Regions from separate parts of the Micromonospora sp. NPDC005087 genome, predicted to be linked through region 1. Evidence: riboswitches for the same ligand, from Rfam matches in the RefSeq annotation. Region 1 holds a riboswitch; each other region holds the start of a gene.
What was found. Region 1 has a riboswitch for cobalamin ahead of ACFYPS_RS34135 (acyl-CoA thioesterase). Riboswitches for the same ligand answer to the same signal wherever they lie in the genome.
Positions count from the first base shown of each region.

Region 2: another riboswitch for cobalamin. It lies ahead of ACFYPS_RS22015 (ribonucleoside-diphosphate reductase subunit alpha); the one in region 1 lies ahead of ACFYPS_RS34135 (acyl-CoA thioesterase).
Region 3: another riboswitch for cobalamin. It lies ahead of ACFYPS_RS28915 (ABC transporter substrate-binding protein); the one in region 1 lies ahead of ACFYPS_RS34135 (acyl-CoA thioesterase).

Region 1 covers NZ_JBIALB010000032.1:12,711-17,574, forward strand. Annotated here, with positions in the region: gene ACFYPS_RS34115 (sensor histidine kinase) at 1-245, shown strand, start outside; gene ACFYPS_RS34120 (response regulator) at 242-904, shown strand; gene ACFYPS_RS34125 (DUF2306 domain-containing protein) at 1,003-1,662, shown strand; gene ACFYPS_RS34130 (LysE family translocator) at 1,725-2,351, opposite strand; gene ACFYPS_RS34135 (acyl-CoA thioesterase) at 2,355-2,801, opposite strand; cobalamin riboswitch at 2,998-3,212, opposite strand; gene ACFYPS_RS34140 (sigma-70 family RNA polymerase sigma factor) at 3,448-4,014, shown strand; gene ACFYPS_RS34145 (zf-HC2 domain-containing protein) at 4,102-4,860, shown strand.
Region 2 covers NZ_JBIALB010000009.1:208,446-213,309, forward strand. Annotated here, with positions in the region: gene ACFYPS_RS22010 (GH92 family glycosyl hydrolase) at 1-2,446, shown strand, start outside; cobalamin riboswitch at 2,624-2,841, shown strand; gene ACFYPS_RS22015 (ribonucleoside-diphosphate reductase subunit alpha) at 3,041-4,864, shown strand, end outside.
Region 3 covers NZ_JBIALB010000016.1:87,822-92,685, reverse strand. Annotated here, with positions in the region: gene ACFYPS_RS28925 (C39 family peptidase) at 1-801, opposite strand, end outside; gene ACFYPS_RS28920 (M14 family zinc carboxypeptidase) at 1,013-2,890, shown strand; cobalamin riboswitch at 3,032-3,177, shown strand; gene ACFYPS_RS28915 (ABC transporter substrate-binding protein) at 3,266-4,201, shown strand; gene ACFYPS_RS28910 (iron ABC transporter permease) at 4,293-4,864, shown strand, end outside.

The sequences.
Region 1 (4,864 bases):
GTCGCCACGCCCGCCACGCTACCCGCATCGAGGTCAGCGTCGCGGCCGACGACACCTCCGTACGCCTGCGGGTCAGCGACGACGGCGAGGCCGGCGCCGCCCGCCCGACCGGCTCGCCCGGTTTCGGCCTGGTGGGCATGATGGAGCGCGCCGACCTGCTCGGCGGCACCTGCGAGGCCGGCCCCAATCGCGACCGTGGGTGGACCGTCACGGCCGTGCTCCCGCGCGAGGGGGCCGGCGCGTGACGGTACGCGTGCTCGTCGCGGACGACCAGGAGATCGTCCGTACCGGCCTCACCATCATCCTGAACACGCAGCCCGGCATCGAGGTCGTCGGTGGGGCTGGCGACGGCCGTCAGGCGGTCGAGCTCGCCCAGCGACTCCGCCCCGACGTGTGTCTCTTCGACATTCGCATGCCCGGCATGGACGGCATCGAGGCCACCCGGGCGCTCGCCGGGCCATCGGTCCCGGAGCCGCTCGCGGTGGTCGTCATCACGACCTTCGACCTCGACGAGTACGTGTACGCGGCACTGCGTGCCGGCGCCCGCGGCTTCCTGCTCAAGGAGGCTGGCCCCGACCTGCTCAGCCAGGCCGTGCACGCGGCCGCCAACGGGGATGCGCTGATCGCGCCGAGCGTCACCACGCGGCTGCTGAAGGCGTTCGCCGACGCGGGTCCAGCCGCGCCGCCGAAGCAGCCCATCGAGGCGCTCACCGACCGGGAGGAGCAGGTACTGGTCGCCGTCGCGCGGGGACGCACCAACAAGGAGATCGCCGACGAGCTCTACATCACGTTGAGCACGGTCAAGTCGCACATCACCAGCCTGATGACCAAGCTCGGTGTGCGTAACCGGGTCGAGGTGGCGATGTGGGCGTACGAGACCAACCGCTGTCGGACGCGTTGGTGACCGGCACAAGTACGACGACGGCGTACGACCATGGGCCGGCCCGATTGCGGCCCATGTGCTGATGAGCCGGGGCGGGTGCCGCGTCCACCATCGATGGCATGACGATGCGCGAGTGGCGGCTACCGGCCGCGTTGATCCTGCTGGGCCTGATACCGATGATCGCTGGTGCGGGACGGCTCACCGAGCTGGGCACCGGACCGGAGGTCACCCCGGCGAACGCTCGCTTCGTCGCCGACCCGCTGCCGGTGGTGCTGCACATCGTCGGCGCGGTGGTCTACACGACTCTCGGCGCCTTCCAGTTCGTACCCGGCCTGCGCCGTCGCCGCTGGCACCGTTTCGCCGGCCGGGTGCTTGTCCCCTGCGGACTGACGGTCGCGCTCTCCGGCGTCTGGATGGCGTTCGCGTACGACCTTCCGGCCCATGACAACGACGTGCTCGCCGGCATGCGGCTCGTCTTCGGCTCGGCCATGGCCGGCTCGATCCTGCTCGGCCTCGCCGCCGCGCTACGCCGGCACTTCGCACTGCACCGCCGCTGGATGGTGCGCGGCTACGCGATCGGCCTCGGGGCCGGCACCCAGGCGTTCACGCACGCGCCGTACCTTGTCGCGACCGGCGAACAGCCCGATGGGAACGTTCGCGCCGGCCTGGTGCTCGCCGGTTGGTTGATCAACCTTGCCGTGGCCGAGTGGTACCTGCGTCGTCCGGCTCGCGCAACGCCGTCTCGACCGGCTCGTCAGCCGCGTGCTGCTGCCCGATGACATCGTCCGACGGCGACCCCGGGGGGGACGAGCCGAATCCGCCGGCCGCATCGCTGCCGCCGCTACGAGCCGACCGCCAGTCGTAGTCCGAGCGCGACGAACGCGACCGCGCAGACTCGGTTGATCCGCCGCGACCAGCGGCCGTCGGCGAGCCGGCCGGCGAGTCGCCCGGCGCCCGCGCCCAAGGCGATGTCGACGGTGAGCTGCACCGTGACGAACAGCGCGCCAAGGAGCACCAGCTGGGCGGTGGTGTTGCCCGCCGCCGGATCGACGAACTGGGGCAGGAACGCCACGCTGAACAAAATCATCTTGGGGTTGAGCAGGTTGGTGACCAGTCCACGCAGGAAGGCGCGCCCGGCACGACCACCCGGCTGCGACGCACCGGAAGCCGAAGTGCCGGCGCCACGCAGGGCCTGCACCGCGAGGATGATCAGGTATGCCGCGCCAAGCCAGCGGATTGCCGTGAACAGCACCGGCGAGGCTGAGATCACCGCGGCGAGACCGAAGACGACTGCCGCCACGTGCACCGCCTCCCCCGCGGCGACGCCGAGCGCGGCCACCACCCCGGCGCGAGTGCCGTAGCGGGTGGCGTTGGCCAGCACGAACATCATGTCCGGGCCGGGAGTCACCATGAGGACGACGATCGCGGCCAGGTAGCCGGCCAGCGCCGGCACGGAGAGGCCGAGCACGTCTCAGCCCTCCCCGGCGCCGTCAAGCAGCGCCCGCCGCAGGGTCAACCGGTGCTCCCGGCGGATCTCCGCCTCTCGGTACCGGCGCCGGTCACCATCGGTTTCCGGCAGGAGCGGCGGCACCGTACGCGGCTGGCCGTTGTCATCGATGGCGACCATCACCAGGTGCGCGGTGGCCACGTCGGTGGGCGGCACCGCCCGGTCCCACCGGTCAGCGGTCACCTTGACCGCAACCTCCATCGAGCTGCGCCCGGCCCACGTGATGCGAGCGTCCACATGGACCACGTCGCCAACCCGGACCGCCCGGAGAAACGCGGTCTCGTCGATGGCGGCGGTGACGGCCGGTCCGTCGGAATGGCGGGCGGCGACCACCCCGGCGACGGAGTCGATGAGGTTGAGGATCCGGCCACCGTGCACCGTACCCATGAGGTTGGTGTGGTGCTGATCCATGATCTGCGACAGGGTCAGGTGTGAGGCCGACGGCGCTCGGCCGGCGATCGTGGCGGTGTCGTGCACAGCGGTAGTCCGTCCCTCGGGAAACCACACCGTCGGAACGCGGACACACGCTGACGAGCACGCACCCACGCACAGCGCGCGCGGCACGTCACCCGCTCAGCCCACCCGCGAGGCCGACGGCAGCGCACACGGTTGTGTACGCGGCACGGGCAGGTCTTCGGACTCGCGGGCATGGCCGGCTGCGCCGGTCTCCTACTGGCCGTCGCTTCCCAGGCCTCTGGCCCAGTGCTGATGACGGCGGTCGTTCCCACTCACCGCTGCGGGGCAGTCCCGGACTCACACCAGGTTCCCTCTTACGACGCCCAGCCAGTCACGACCGGGCGAACCAGCGCCGTCAGGAGCATAGCGGGTCCGCGACGCAGCCCAGCCAACGCGACCGCGAGGCAGAGCGGGCGTCGTCATCCACATGATGAAGATATTCAAATTCGTCGTCTTCTTTGACCGCACGCAACTGCCCTCGTCCTGGGCGTCGACCACCACGTACCTGGCGCGTACGCCGCCACCTACTACAACCCGTCGTATTGTTTGGCCGGGATGTCGTAGCCCTTGACGCCGGCGGCACCGGACACGGAGGTACCAGGTGACGGATGGTGACGAAATTACCGCGTGGGCCCTCGCGGCGGGTCGGGGCGACCAGGACGCGGCAGCTCGGTTCATCCGCGCCACGCAGCAGCAGGTCCGGCGTTTCCTCGCCGCGCTGATCTCACCCGGCGAGGCGGACGACCTGGCGCAGGAGACGTACCTCCGCGCGATGCGGTCGCTGCCGTCGTTCGCCGCGCGCTCGTCCGCCCAGACGTGGCTGCTCGGTATCGCCCGGCGGGTCGCCGTCGACCATGTGCGGGCCGCGACGGCGCGTCCGCGTACGGTGCCGCTGTCGCAGTGGCACGACGCCCCGGACGCACAAGGCGGCACCTTCGACGGGGAGATCGTGCTCACCGAACTCCTGCGCACGTTGGCACCGGATCGCCGGGAGGCGTTCGTCGCCACCCAGATTCTCGGCCTGCCCTATGCCGAGGCGGCCGAGGTCTGTGCCTGCCCGATCGGCACCATCCGGTCCCGGGTGGTCCGGGCCCGGGAAGACCTCGTCGCCGCAGTCAACGGTGGTGATCTGTCCACGCGGCGCAAGCGGGGTGGCACCGCCACCTGACGGCTACGACAGCGTGACCAGGGACGCAGACGCGACGTCGCGGACCATCGCGGGAACCAGGAAGCCCTGACGGCCGACTACCGGTACATGGGGTGCGAGCAGTGGCGTGAGGGGTTGTCGGCGCAGTTGGATGGCAAGGCTACGTCCGCCGAGCAGGACGACGCCGACGCCCACCTGGGTGGGTGCGCGGGCTGTCGACGCTGGTTCGAGCAGGCTGCGGCGGTGACCCGCCGGTCCCGGCTTACCCTCAGCGCCCCGGCGGGCGACCTCACCGACAGCATCCTCGCCGTACTGCCGTCACCCGCACCCTCCCTGACGCGGTTCCGGGAGCGACTCGCCCTCACCCTGCGTGCCGTGCTGGGACTCGTCGGCGCGCTGCAACTGGTGCTGGGCCTGGCGCAGATCGGTAGAGGCCCGTCCGGCGGTCACGACCATGCCAGTGCCATCGGGTCGGGACATCTGTGGCATGAGTCCGCGGCGTGGAACGTCGCCATCGGTGCGGGCTTCCTGTTCGTCGCGGTGCGGCGCACGCCCACCACGGGGCTGCTGCCCACCCTGAGCGCTTTCGTCGGCACGCTGGTGCTGCTGTCGGTCAACGACCTGCTGACCGGCCGGGTCGACCCGACGCGGCTGATCAGCCACGGCTTCCTGCTCACCGGGTACACGATCGTGGTCGCGTTGTCGCGATCCCGCCTGCGTCCCGATGGGCCACCGGCGCGCGGAGGTTCCGATCGGCCCGGTTGGCGGCTGGACGTCGATGACGCCCCGCAACCCACCGCGCCCACGTTGCGCCTGATCCCGCTCCACCTGGGCTCCGCGCGGGCCGCGGACCGCTGGGCGGCCTGAGCCG
Region 2 (4,864 bases), on a different contig from region 1:
ATCGTCCCACTGGGCCATCGGCTCGCCGCAGTTCACGAAGATGACCGTCCACCGCACGAGCGGCGACATCGTCGTCAACGCGCCGGACAACAGCACCAAGAACGTCTACGTGCAGGGCGTCAAGGTCAACGGAAAGAAGCAGCGCGAGCTGTCCGTCGACGTGAGCGCGTTCGCCAAGGGCGGCACGATCGACTTCGAGATGGGCCCCAAGCCGTCGTCCTGGGGCAGCGGCAAGAACGACGCGCCGCCCTCGCTGACCAGGGGCGACAAGGCGCCCAAGCCGCTGCAGGACGTCACCGGCCCCGGTCTCGGCACCGCCACCGCGACGGACGGCCAGGACGCGTCGAAGCTGTTCGACGACTCGTCGACCACGCAGCTGACGTTCACCACCGCGACGCCGCAGGTCAGCTGGGCCTCCCGTGGCGCCAGGCAGAAGCCGAGCCACTACACCCTCACCTCCGGTGCCAGTGCGGGCGATCCGGCGGACTGGCGGTTGCAGGGCTCCAATGACGGCATCACCTGGAGCACCGTCGACTCCCGCAAGGGCGAGGCGTTCCGGTGGCGCAACCAGACCCGTCCGTTCACCATCGACAGGCCGGGACGGTACGCCCAGTTCCGTCTCGTCGTCACCAGGACCGCCGGCGCCGCGCAGGCCAACCTCGCCGAGATCGAGTTGCTCGCCGGAGGCGACCTCGAGATTGGTGGCGGCGACATCACGGTGACCGCCGCGGGCAGCGTGCACGCGACGTCCGGCGCACCCGTCTCGGTGCCACTGGCCTCCGTCACCGGGGGTACCGCCAGCGGCTACCGGGCCACGATCGACTGGGGTGACGGCTCACCGACCACCGAGGGCACCCTGACGTTGAGCTCGCGGGCCGTCTACAGCGTCAGCGGCTCGCACACGTACGCCACGCCGGGTCACCACCAGGCGAGCGTCACGGTGACCGACGGCACCGGCCAGGGCTCGGTCACGGTCGGCGTCGACGTGGCCTACGCGCCGAGCTCCGGCCTCACCGCGGCGTTCGACACCGTCTGCATCGGTGACGAGGGCGCCCTCGCGGCGAACTGCGACGCCAAGTCGTGGGCGTACTCGCGGGCCGCCCTGACTGCGGCCGGCGTGACCCAGGGCCAGCGGCACCAGGTGCCCGGAACGGACCTGCAGTTCACCTTGCCGGCGGTCCCGGCGGGGCAGCCGGACAACACCACCGGCAACGGCAGGACGGTCGTTCTCGACCTGCCGACCGACGCCCGGAGCATCTCGTTCATCGGCGCCGGCACGCAGGGCAACCAGAACAGCACCGGCACGGCGACGTTCAGCGACGGCAGCACGGCCAGCATCCCGATCCAGATGAGTGACTGGACGCTGGGCGGCAACGCCAACGGCACTCCGTCGTACGGCAACATCGTCGTCGCCAAGGCCGCGTACCGGTTGAGCGGCACGAGCCGGGACGGCGCGCAGCCGTTCCTGTTCGCCACCGCGCCGTACCAGATCCCGGCGGGCAAGACGCTCGTCTCGGTGACCCTGCCGACGCAGACCGGCGACCCCGGCTCGGCGGGCCGGATCCACGTGTTCGCCATCGCGAACGACGGCACTCCGGCCGCCGCGCTGGTGACCACCGCCCCGAGCGACCAGACGGCCAACGCCGGGCAGGTCCTCGCGGCCACGCTCGGCTCGGTGAGCGGCGGCGTTCCCGGCACGACGGGCTTCCACGCCCGGGTGCAGTGGGGCGACGGCACGGTTCCGGACGACGTCACGGTCGGCCCGGACGGCGCGTTGAGCGGACGGCACACCTATGCGCAGGAGGGCCCCTACACGGTGCACGTCACCGCATGGGACACGTCGTCGAGCAGCACCGCGACCTTCACGGTGACCGTGGCGCGGGGCGGACTCCAGCCGGCGATCGCGGTGTCGGCGTCGGCCACCGTGACCACCGGTGACGCGGTCACCGTCGACGGCAGCGGGTTCGCGGCCGGTGAGCAGGTGACCGTGACTCTCGGCACCAGTCCGGCGCGGACCGTCAAGGTCGCGGCGTCCGCGGCGGGAGCGGTACGCGCCTCCGTCGCGACGTCCGGTGACGCCGAGCCCGGCCGGTACTCCGTCACCGCCACCGGCGCGTCCTCCCGGACGCCGGCGACGGCCACCGTCCAGGTGACCGGTCAGCAGGAGAAGCCGACCTACGATCCGCAGGCGGCGCTGACGACCACCGCGGGACCGCACGGTACGTCGATCACGGTCGACGGCGCCGGGTTCGCTCCGAACGAGGCGGTCACGGTCAGCTTCGGTGACGGCCTCGCGGTCAGCACCGTGCGCGCGAATGGTGACGGTGTCATCGCCGGTGCGACGGTCAGCGTCCCCGGGGCGGCGAAGGCCGGCTCGACCGTGATCACGCTGGCGGGGGCCGAGTCGGTGACGCGGGTCGCGCTGCCCTTCACCGTCACGAACTGAGTCGGCGGTAGCGGTAACGCGCGGGGCGGGCCGGATCACGGCCCGCCCCGCGCGCAGCTAGCGTCGACCATGACCCCGCCCGGCGGGGGCGTCCGGGCCGGTGACCGTCGTCACTGACTCGACCGCCGACACGCCCATACCCGAGATGTGGGGTGTGACAACGGCGTCGTCCCTATATATGGTGTCGACGCAGCTGGTTCGGCCGCTCGTCTGCAGTGGTCGAGGCAAGAGGGAACCCGGTGGAATTCCGGGACTGCCCCGCAGCGGTGAGTGGGAACGACCGCCGTCATCAGCACTGGGCCGCCAAGCGGCCTGGGAAGCGACGGCCAGTAGGAGACCGGCGAGCCCGGTCGTGCCCACGAGTCCGAAGACCTGCCAGCGCGCCGTGCACCCGCACCCGGGTGGGCGGCGGCCCGACGCCGCGTGGGACGGCCGACGCCCCCTGACCCACGCCCGGCGTGGCGTCCGCCGGTGTCTGTCTCCTCGCGTCCGAGGGCCATCAGGTCTCGAACTCGCGAGGAGTGAGTGGTGACAGTCACCCAGGTGGTCCCGACCGGCGGCGACACCGACCTGCCGGGCCGGCGGCGGACGCAGATGCACGTCCGCAAGCGCGACGGCGCCAGCGAACCGGTGGACGTCAACAAGATCGTCCGCGCGGTCGAGCGGTGGACCGACGACCTGACCGACGTCGACCCGCTGCGGGTGGCGACCCGGACGATCAGCGGCCTCTACGACGGCGCGACGACCGCGGAGCTGGACCGGCTGTCCATCCAGACCGCGGCCGAGATGATCGGCGAGGAGCCGCAGTACTCGCGGCTGGCTGCCCGGCTGCTGGCCGGCTACGTCGACAAGGAGGTGCGCCGGCAGGGCGTCACCTCGTTCAGCACGGCGATCCGGATGGGCCATGCCGAGGGACTGATCGGAGACGAGACCGCCGCCTTCGTCGCCGCGCACGGCCGGACGCTCGACGACGCCGTCGACCCGGACGGCGACCTGCGGTTCGAGTACTTCGGCCTGCGCACGGTGTACGACCGGTACCTGCTTCGCCACCCGACCAGCCGGCTGGTGCTGGAGACGCCGCAGTACTGGCTGCTGCGGGTGGCCTGCGGGCTGTCCCGTACGCCGGACGAGGCGGTCGACTTCTACCGGCTGATGTCCAGCCTCGCCTACCTGCCCAGTTCGCCGACGCTGTTCAACTCCGGCACCCGGCACACCCAGATGTCCTCCTGCTACCTGGTCGACTCCCCGCGCGACGATTTGGACTCGATCTATCAGCGGTACGCGCAGGTCGCCAACCTGTCCAAGTTCGCCGGCGGCATCGGCATCGCGTACTCCCGGGTCCGGTCCCGGGGCGCGCTGATCCGCGGCACGAACGGGCAGTCCAACGGGATCGTGCCGTGGCTGCGCACGCTGGACGCGAGCGTCGCCGCGGTCAACCAGGGCGGGCGGCGCAAGGGCGCCGCGTGTGTCTACCTGGAGCCGTGGCACCCGGACATCGAGGAGTTCCTGCAACTGCGGGACAACACCGGCGAGGACGCCCGGCGCACCCACAACCTCAACCTGGCCAACTGGATCCCGGACGAGTTCATGCGCCGGGTCGAGGCCGACGAGGTGTGGTCGCTGTTCGACCCGAACGAGGTGCCGGAACTGCCCGACCTGTGGGGTGAGCGGTTCGACGTCGCGTACCGGGAGGCCGAGGCGCAGGGCCGCTACGTGCGGCAGGTCCCGGCGCGAGAGCTATACAGGAAGATGATGCGCACCCTGGCGCAGACCGGCAACGGGTGGATGACCTTCAAGGACGCCGCCAACCGGCTGTGCAACCAGACCGCCGAACCGGGCAACGTGGTGCACCTGTCCAACCTCTGCACCGAGATCGTCGAGGTGTCCAGCGACGCCGAGACCGCGGTGTGCAACCTCGGCTCGGTGAACCTGGCCGCTCACGTCACCGATGGCGTCATCGACTGGCAGCGGCTGCGCGCCACGGTCCGGACCGCGGTCACGTTCCTCGACCGGGTCATCGACATCAACTACTACCCGACCGCGCAGGCGGCGGCGAGCAACCCCCGCTGGCGGCCGGTCGGGCTCGGGCTGATGGGCCTGCAGGACGTGTTCTTCGCGCTGCGGTTGCCGTTCGACTCGCCAGCCGCGCGGGAGTTGTCCACCCGGGTCAGCGAGGAGTTGTACCTGACCGCCCTGGAGACCTCCGCCGATCTGGCGCGGCGCTTCGGCGCGCACCCGGCGTACGGGCAGACGCGGGCAGCGCGGGGGCAGTTGCAGCCCGACCTGTGGGGCGTTCAGGGGACGCAGACCGCGCGCTGGGCCGCGCTGCGGGAGCGGGTCGAGGCGTACGGGCTGCGCAACTCGCTGCTGGTGGCGGTCGCCCCGACCGCGACCATCGCCTCGATCGCCGGTTGTTAC
Region 3 (4,864 bases), on a different contig from region 1:
GGGGGAGCACCACGCCTCACCACCGCCGTCGTACTCGGGGTAGTGCCCGGAGTGCACGTTCTGCGAGTAGCGCGGCACCGGCAGCTCGCGGCCCCAGGCGATGTGCCCGGCGCTCGGCGTGACGGTGAAGCGGTCCGGCACGGTCGAGCTCATCGTGCCGAGCATCCGGACCACCGGCGCGGCGGTCTGCCCGGGCGCCCGGTAGAGGGTCAGTCGCAGCTGGTACGACCGCAGCAGCACCCCGACGGCGGCGTCGTCGATGCTGAAGGTGTCGGTCCAGATCGTCGACCAGGGGTCGCCCTGCCGGTTGACGCTGGTCCTCCTGATGTCACTGTCGCCGGACGCCCAGCGGCCCATGACGTACCACGGGGTCTGGTCACCGCTGGTGTAGCTGCCCTGCATCTCCACCTGGATCCAGGTGCCGGCGGGGGTCTCGGCGTTCCAGGACGCGATCAGCTCGGTGGCGTCGAAGCCGACCCGGGTCACCGGGGAGGTCCAGGTGCCGTACTCCCAGCTGCGGGTGACGCCGGTGTGCGGGTCGGCGTACTCGGTGGTGCCGGCCGGGCGGGCCAGCGTGACGCCCGATCGGGCGCCGGGCACCACGCGGGTGCCGGCCCGGCTGCCCCGGTGCCAGTCGGCGGGCCCGGACCAGTCCTGGAAGGTGATCTGCTCGTCGTGGGCGGTTGCGGGCGGTCGGCCGCCGGTGAGTGGTGCGGCGGCTGCCGCGGGTGCGACGGTGGTGAGCAGGGCGAGCGCGGTGACGCCGGCGAGGGCGGCCGTGCGTAAACGGGATCTGGCCATGGGGGCTCCGCGGTGTCGAGAGGGACATCGTTGCTGGTCAGTGTCGCCGCCGGAAGGAAGTTTCGCCAGATGTCGACGGATGGAAAATCATTGCCGCCGCGATGATCCGCCTGGGATGCAAGAGGCAGCGACGGATATTGATATGACCATGTGACAGGTGGTGAAGTGTCCTCCACCGAGCGGGTTCTCCCGCCCTTCGAGGAGGTAGTCCATGGCCCTCCGCACGCCCATCCCTCTCCGCCGCGTCCTGGTGCTCGCCGTCGTCACCGGGCTGGGAATCGTCACCGTCGCCACCGGGCCGGTCTTCGCGCGGCCGGCGCCGGACCGGACCGCCGAGCCGGCCGCCGCCGGCTACCGGGTGCTCGGCCCCCGGACCGTCGCCGACCGCAATGCGGTGGCCCGCACCGGGGCCGCCATCGACTACTCCGAACACGGCGTGCTGCACGTCTCGGCCACCGCGGGTGAGGCCGCCGAGATCGGCAAGCTCGGCTTCCGACTCGAACCGCTCGCCCCGCCGCCGAACGCCGAGCGCGGCGCCGGAGAGATGGGCACACTGGCCTTCCCGCCCGCCGACTCCAACTACCACGACTACGCGGAACTGACCGCCGTCGTGAACCAGGTCGTCGCCGACCATCCGGCGATCGCCCGCAAGATCAGCATTGGTTCGTCGTACGAGGGCCGCGACCTGATGGCCGTGAAGATCTCCGACAACGTGGGCACCGACGAGAGCGAGCCGGAACTCCTCTTCAACGCCCAGCAGCACGCCCGCGAGCACCTGACCGTCGAGATGGCGATCTACCTGCTCAACCTCTTCACCGACAGCTACGGCTCCGACTCCCGGATCACCAACATCGTCAACGGCCGGGAGATCTGGATCGTGCCGACGGTCAACCCGGACGGTAGCGAGTACGACATCGCCACCGGGTCGTACCGGTCCTGGCGCAAGAACCGGCAGCCCAACAGCGGCTCCTCCAACGTCGGCACCGACCTGAACCGCAACTGGTCCTACAACTGGGGTTGCTGCGGCGGCTCGTCCGGCTCCACCTCGTCCGAGACCTACCGTGGACCGTCGGCGTTCTCCGCGCCCGAGACGCAGGCACTGCGCAACTTCGTCAACAGCCGGGTCGTCGGCGGAACGCAGCAGATCAAGGCCAACATCGACTTCCACACCTACTCGCAGCTGGTGCTCTGGCCGTACGGCTACACGACCGCGAACACCGGGCCGGGGATGAGCGCCGACCAGTACAACACCTTCGCCACCATCGGCCAGCAGATGGCGGCCACCAACAACTACACCCCGGAGCAGTCCAGCGACCTCTACATCACCGACGGGGACAGCATCGACTGGATGTGGGCCACCCACGGCATCTGGGCGTACACCTTCGAGATGTATCCAGGATCGTCCGGCGGCGGTGGTTTCTACCCGCCCGACGAGGTGATCCCCGCACAGACCTCCCGCAACCGGGAGGCGGTGCTGATGCTCAGCGAGTACGCCGACTGCCCGTACCGGGCGATCGGCAAGCAGGCGCAGTACTGCGGCGGTGGTGGCGGCACCACGGTCTGGTCGGACACCTTCGAGACCGCGACCGGCTGGACCATCAACCCGTCCGGCACCGACACCGCGACCCTCGGGGCCTGGGAACGGGGTGCCGCCCAGGCGACCACCTCCTCCGGGGCCAAGCAGCTCACCCCGTACGCCGGCGCCAACGACCTGGTCACCGGTCGGCTCGCCGGTTCGGCGGCGGGTGACCACGACGTCGACGGCGGGGTGACCAGCGCCCGGTCCCCGGCGGTGACGCTGCCGTCGACCGGCACGCTGACCCTCTCGCTGGCCTGGTACCTGGCGCACGGCTCGAACGCCTCGTCGGCGGACTACCTGCGGGTGAGCGTGGTGCACAACGGTGGCACCACGGCGCTGCTCACCCAGGCCGGCGCGGCGAGCAACCGCAACGGCAGCTGGGCGGTGGCGAACCTCAACCTCACCCCGTACGCCGGCCAGTCGGTGCGCATCCTCATCGAGGTGGCGGACGCCTCCGGCGCCAGCCTCGTGGAGGCGGCTGTGGACAACGTCACCATCAGCGCCTCCTGATCGGATGGGGCCCCGTTCCGCCCCTGCGGGGCCCCACCACCCGTTTCTGACCCCCGCGATGCGCGACATATCGCCGTCGGTCGGTCATCTCGCCCCACCTTCCCGGGGCCAAGGTGATCGACACGCGGCGATTGGCCCTTGATCGATCCGGCACGTCCAGGCGGTGCGCTACCGTCTTAGCGACCACTCCGCAGCGAAGCCGGTGCGAAACCGGCGCTGTCCCGCAACTGTGATGCCCCGTCCTGACGGCGGGGACGAGCCAGGTCGCCTGCGGATCGGTCGCGACACGCGCTCTCGAGGAAGGGCGCCTCGTGGGCGGGCGTACGAAAGTCCCTGTCGGCGAAGCACCACACTCCTCGACCGACAGGAGGTCCCATGTTCAGACGTACCCCCCGGCTCTTCGCCGCGACCCTCGCGGTCGCCGCACTCGCCCTGGGCGCGTGCGCGGAGAAGACCGCCGACGAGCCGACCGCGAGCGGCAGCTCCGCGGCCGCCAGCTACCCGGTGACGGTCGGCTCGCTCACGCTCGACAAGCGCCCCGAGAAGATCCTCTCGCTCTCGCCCACCGCCACCGAGATGCTCTTCGCCATCGGCGCCGGCCCGCAGGTGAGCGCGGTCGACGACCAGTCCAACTATCCGGCCGACGCGCCCAAGAGCGACCTGTCCGGCTTCCAGCCCAACGCCGAGGCGATCGCCGGTAAGGGCCCCGACCTGGTGGTGCTCGCGAACGACACCAACAAGATCGTCGACCAGCTCGGCAAGCTGAAGATCCCGGTCTACCTCACCCCCGCGGCGGTCACCCTGGACGACTCGTACCGGCAGATCGCCGAGCTGGGCACGCTGACCGGCCACGCCGACCAGGCGACCGACGTCGCCGGCCGGATGAAGGACGACATCGCCAAGCTGGTCAAGGACCTGCCGCAGCGCGCCGAGAAGCTCACCTACTACCACGAGCTGGGCCCGGAGCTGTACAGCGTGACCAGCAAGACCTTCATGGGCTCGCTCTACAGCCAGGTCGGTCTGGCCAACATCGCGGATCCGGCCGACGCGGACGGCAAGAGCGGCGGTTACCCGCAGCTGTCCCAGGAGTTCATCGTCAAGGCCAACCCGGACTTCGTCTTCCTGGCCGACTCCAAGTGCTGCCAGCAGAACGCCGACTCGGTCCGGGCGCGCAGCGGCTGGGCCGGGCTGAGCGCGGTGAAGAACAACCAGGTGGTCGCGCTGGATGACGACATCGCCTCGCGCTGGGGCCCGCGGGTCGTGGACCTGCTCCGGGTCATCATCGACGCGGTCGCCAAGGTGCCCGCGTGACCGTCGTCCGTCGGTGAGCGCGAGGAGTGAACCGGGGTTGCGAGCCTCGCGGTCACGAACGGAAGAAGGCTCGGTGACCGGGGAGCCGCTGGTGGCCACCCCGGCGCCACCCACCCGGCCGGCCGCGACGCCACCCGCGTCGCGGCCCGCCGGGCTGCGCAAGCGCTGGCTGGCCGCCGGCGTGGTCGCGGTGCTCCTCGCGCTGGTCGCCGGGGTGTCGCTCGGCCCGATCAGCCTGCCGCCGGGCAGCGTCGCCGCCGAGCTGCTCAACCTGATACCCGGGGTGCACCTGGAGAGCGGGCTGACCGAGCGGGAGATCGCCATCGTCACCGAGCTGCGGCTTCCCCGGGTGGTGCTGGGCCTGCTCGTCGGCGGCCTGCTCGCCCTGGCCGGCGGCTGCTACCAGGGGGTGTTCCGCAACCCGCTGGCCGACCCGTACCTGCTCGGCGTGGCAGCCGGCTCGGGGCTCGCGGTCACCGCGGTGATCGCCCTCGGCGGCGTCGGCCGGCAGGGCGCGATCACCGGCCTGCCGCTGACCATCCCGCTGGCCGCGTTCGCCGGCTCGCTGCTCGCCGTGACGATGACCTACCTTCTCGGCGGCGCCGGTGGGCGGAGCCGGTCACCGGCGATGCTGATCCTGGCCGGGGTGGCGGTCTCCGCGTT